Regions from separate parts of the Arthrobacter sp. Soil_N43 genome, predicted to be linked through region 1. Evidence: riboswitches for the same ligand, from Rfam matches in the RefSeq annotation. Region 1 holds a riboswitch; the other holds the start of a gene.
What was found. Region 1 has a riboswitch for S-adenosylmethionine ahead of metX (homoserine O-acetyltransferase MetX). Riboswitches for the same ligand answer to the same signal wherever they lie in the genome.
Positions count from the first base shown of each region.

Region 1 (2,195 bases):
CATAGGCGTGGGACGGGTGAAGGGAAGGATCGCCCTCCCACTTCAGCATGTACGGAACCTGCGGGTCTGCAATGAGGCCCAGGATTCCGATCTGCTTCCACACGAGTTCGCGGCCGTCCGGGAACTTGCGGTTGCCGTTTACCGCGGCTCGTCCGAGACGCTCCTCGAACGGGGCGAGGTCGTCCACTTCGACGCACCAGCCCATCCAGCCGCCGCCGGCAGCAGAGCGTGCACGCACGGCCTGTCCGAACGGGGCCTTGTCCGACGCCGGGTGGTCCAGGACCTCCACGACCTCCAGATATTTGTGTCCCGCGAGCGGGATAATCATGTTCCGGGTTCCGAAACGGGGGTGTACTCCACCCTTCACGGCTTCAACGCCGAGGGCGGACGAAATACGTTCAGTGGTGGCCGCCAAGCCATCGTGTTCACAGGCGTAAGAGACGTGATCCATGCGCATGCCATCATCTTGGCATCTTGTGACGCGGCTCTCAGCTAAGGGTGCCCTAACACAAATGGGGTGTCTGCAAAAGAGTCGATTGCCGCGGCTTGCGCGCCCCTCGCAGGCAGCATCCAGGCGCCTCCGGAGTCACATAACCGTCACAATCTTCGCGCGGGTGGCGGCCCTTTTCGTAAGCTTGGTCCAGGTCATGAGTGCCAGCGACAGCCCCGGCTTGCTGGCCGGCAACCCTCCTTCCGCGGTGGGGTGCCCCGGGTGAAGACCTGGCCTGCCGGTCAACTGGCGGCAGGCAAGCGCGTAGAAGAGGTATACCGATGACGATTTCCGTCACCCGCACCGACGTTCCCGATGGCCAAGCTCCCGCCTGTAAAGGCGGTGACACTGAAGACCGTGACAGCCGCGTTCCCGACGGCACCGTCCAGTACATCAACATCGGCGGCCTCGAGCTCGAGGCCGGCGGATTCCTCCCGGACGTGACGCTGGCCTACGAAACCTGGGGAACGCTCAACGCCGACGGCTCCAATGCCATCCTGGTGGAGCACGCCCTCACCGGGAGCACCCATGTGACGCGGGGCGACGGGGACGAGGAAGGCTGGTGGGAGCAGCTCGCCGGGCCGGGTGCGCCGGCGGACACCGACAGGTTCTTTGTCGTCTCCATCAACATCCTGGGCGGTTGTTACGGATCCACGGGCCCGGCGTCGACAGCTCCGGACGGTAAGCCGTGGGGCTCGCGCTTCCCGCTGGTGACCCTCCGGGACTCCACTGATGCCGAAGCGCGCCTGGCCGACCGGCTCGGCATCAGCAGCTGGTTTGCCGTTGTGGGCGGTTCCATGGGCGGCGCCCGCGCACTGGAGTGGGCGGTCAGCTACCCGGACCGGGTGCGCCGCTGCGGTGTCATCTCCGTGGGCGCCAGCAGTACCGCCGAGCAGATCGCCTTTGCACAGGCGCAGACCCTCGCCATCCGCCAGGACCCCAACTTCAACGGCGGCGACTACTACGAAGGCCCGCTCCCCGAAGCCGGACTGGCTCTGGCCCGCCGGATTGCCCACATTACCTACCGTTCGGCGCACGAGCTGGACTTCCGGTTTGGCCGGAACCCCCAGGAGGCCGAAGCTCCGCTGCGGGCAGACGCCCTCGGAGACCGTGGCCGCTACCAGGTGGAAAGCTACCTGGACCACCAGGGGAACAAGCTCGTCCAGCGCTTCGACGCCAACAGCTACATCGCACTGACCGAAGCCCTCATGAGCCATGACGTCTGCCGCGGGCGCGGAACCCTGAAGGAAGCACTGGCGCGGACGACGGCGGACTTCTTTGTCGCCGCCGTCGACTCAGACCGGCTGTACTTTCCCTCCCAGTCCCACGAACTCGCTGATGCCCTCCCCGGTGACGTGGACGTCCATGTCATCGAGGCGCCCATCGGCCATGACGGCTTCCTCACCGAGATCGGGCAGCTGAGCGCGCAGCTCCGCGAACATCTGTTGGCCTGAACCGTAGCCTGAACTCCGCTCCAGGGACCTGTCCCGGCGCTGCACAGAGCAGCGCCGGAACCCGCTGCGTGTGCAATTATGCAGATGCCTTCTGCACTATTTGTCGTTGAGCTTGCAGCAGGGGCAGACCATACTCGTTGGAAACGGCGGCCCGTGGCACACATCACAGGTCCGTCAGAGTCTGGTCCCATGTGGTGTCGACGAAGACGCCGAAGGAGTTCACAAAATGAGTACGGAAAACTCCGCCGCAA
Region 1 is NZ_JBDGML010000073.1:35,160-37,354, reverse strand. Features, by position in the region: gene AC3A3W_RS07840 (VOC family protein) at 1-457, opposite strand, end outside; SAM riboswitch class IV at 644-759, shown strand; gene metX (homoserine O-acetyltransferase MetX) at 772-1,944, shown strand; gene AC3A3W_RS07830 (MFS transporter) at 2,171-2,195, shown strand, end outside.

Region 2 (2,195 bases), on a different contig from region 1:
GGCCTGTGAACCCACCACGGTGGGTTTGAGCACGAACAGCACCTTGACGTCGTCGGGGTTCCGGCCCGCCTTGGCAGCTTCGGCCCGGATCGAGTCGCGGTAGGCCTTCATGCCGTCCGAGCCGCGGGCCAGCGCAATGGCCACGTCCGCGTTGCCTCCCGCAAAAGCCTTTCCCCGAGGGGATGCGCCGGCCTGCACCAGCACGGGCTCCTCGGGCAGCGGGGCCGTGTTCAGCGGGCCGCGGACCCGGAAGAACTCGCCGCTGTGCCGGATCGGCCGCACCTTGGTGTGGTCGGCGAACACGCCGGCCCGGGCGTCCTCCACGATGGCGTCCTGGTCCCAGCTGCGCCAGAGCTTCCGCACCACGTCCACAAATTCCTCCGCCTTCTCGTAGCGGAGATCGTGCTCGATCTGCTGGTCCAGCCCGTAATTCTGCGCGGCAAGGTCGCTGCCGGAGGTCACCACGTTCCAGCCGAGCTGGCCGTTGGAGAAGTGCTGCAGCGTGGCCAGCAGCCGTGCCGCCGTGAACGGCGGATAGAAGGAGGCACTGACGGTGGGGACGATGCCCAGGTGCTCCGTGGCGGAGAGCAGGTAGGGGACCAGTGCCAACGGATCGTGCTTGGGTGCAAAGGAGGCCTGTGCCAGGCTCACCTCCGCGCTTCCGCCGTATGTGTCCGGGACGGTCAGCGAGTCCTCGATGATGAACAGGTCCAGGCCGGCCCGCTCAAACTCGCGCACGGCATGCTGGTACAGCTCGGGCTTTTTCCAGTCGTACCCGATCCCGTAACCGGGCGTCCCCCAGCCTTGGACCCCGAACCCATGGCCCACAAACCATCCAAAGTGCAGCATGGGACCGACTCTATTGGCACTCGACTCGTTCACTGTTGCCTGGTTTCATCCGGCGTTACGGCGGTTCATCTCCCGTCATTATGCACCCGGGCCGGATCTTTGTAACCGAAGCTGCAGGCCCCCAGCATTACGGAACATGACGACGGCGGCGGTGCGCGCCGCCGTCGTCGGTGTTACGTTTTTGAGGAGTAATGAGAATCGGCGCCAAGCCCTGACTGGCCGGTCGGCAACCCTCCCTCGCGGCGGGGTGCCTCAGGTGAATACTCGGCATATCGACCACTTCGAGCTGCAAGCGTGAGAGAAGGAGAGCCGTCATGACGGACGCGCCCGCCGGCGTTACCCTGCCGACCCCGCAGGATAAACCTGAGGAGAAACTGCCCTACCGCCTGATCACGGGACCGGACAACCGTTCCTTCTGTGAACGCATTTCAGACGCACTGGCCGAAGGGTATGTGCTGCACGGCAGCCCCGCGGCCGCGTTCAACGGCAGGGACGTGATCGTGGCTCAGGCCGTGATCCTCCCCCTCGCGGTCGCCACCGCTGATGCCGCCGTGGCCACCGCCGTGGACCAGCTGGACTCGGACGAAAACCTCGACGCTGAAGCATTCGAGGGGCACGCGTGAGCTACGCCGGAGACCTGACCCCGCAGGAGGCATGGGCCAAGCTGGAGGAAGGCGCCATCCTGGTGGATGTCCGCACCGAGGGCGAATGGGCGCACATCGGCATGCCGAACACGGCTGCCACAGAGAACGATCCTCTCTTTATCCAGTGGACGTTCCCCGGCGGCATCCCCAATCCCGAATTCATTGAGCAGCTGAAGCAGCAGGCTCCGGAGGACGACGGCACCGAGCTGGTGTTCCTGTGCCGCTCCGGTCAGCGGTCCATTGCCGCCGCCATCGCAGCGACCCGGGCCGGCTTTACCTCATACAACGTGCTCGAAGGCTTCGAGGGCGAACCCGACCGGTACGGTGAACGCACCGTCAACGGCTGGAAGAACCGCGGGCTGCCAACAAACCTGGGAAAGAACTAAGTGACCTTCAATCAAGATGCCGCCGGCTGGAGCCCCGAGACCCAGGCCGTCCGCGGCGGGCTGGACCGCACCAACTTCCAGGAAACCACGGAGCCGATCTTCCTGAACTCCGGCTTCGTCTACGAGTCCGCGGCCGCAGCCGAGCGCGCCTTCACCGGCGAGGACGAACGCTTCGTCTACTCCCGCTACGGCAACCCGTCCGTGGCCACCTTCCAGGAGCGCCTCCGCCTGCTCGAAGGCACGGAAGCATGCTTCGCCGCGGCGTCCGGCATGTCCGCCGTGTTCACCGCCCTGGGCGCCCTGCTGGCCGCCGGGG
Region 2 is NZ_JBDGML010000091.1:57,668-59,862, reverse strand. Features, by position in the region: gene AC3A3W_RS10875 (NtaA/DmoA family FMN-dependent monooxygenase) at 1-849, opposite strand, end outside; SAM riboswitch class IV at 1,037-1,150, shown strand; gene AC3A3W_RS10870 (DUF1737 domain-containing protein) at 1,164-1,472, shown strand; gene AC3A3W_RS10865 (rhodanese-like domain-containing protein) at 1,469-1,879, shown strand; gene AC3A3W_RS10860 (O-succinylhomoserine sulfhydrylase) at 1,880-2,195, shown strand, end outside.
Region 2: another riboswitch for S-adenosylmethionine. It lies ahead of AC3A3W_RS10870 (DUF1737 domain-containing protein); the one in region 1 lies ahead of metX (homoserine O-acetyltransferase MetX).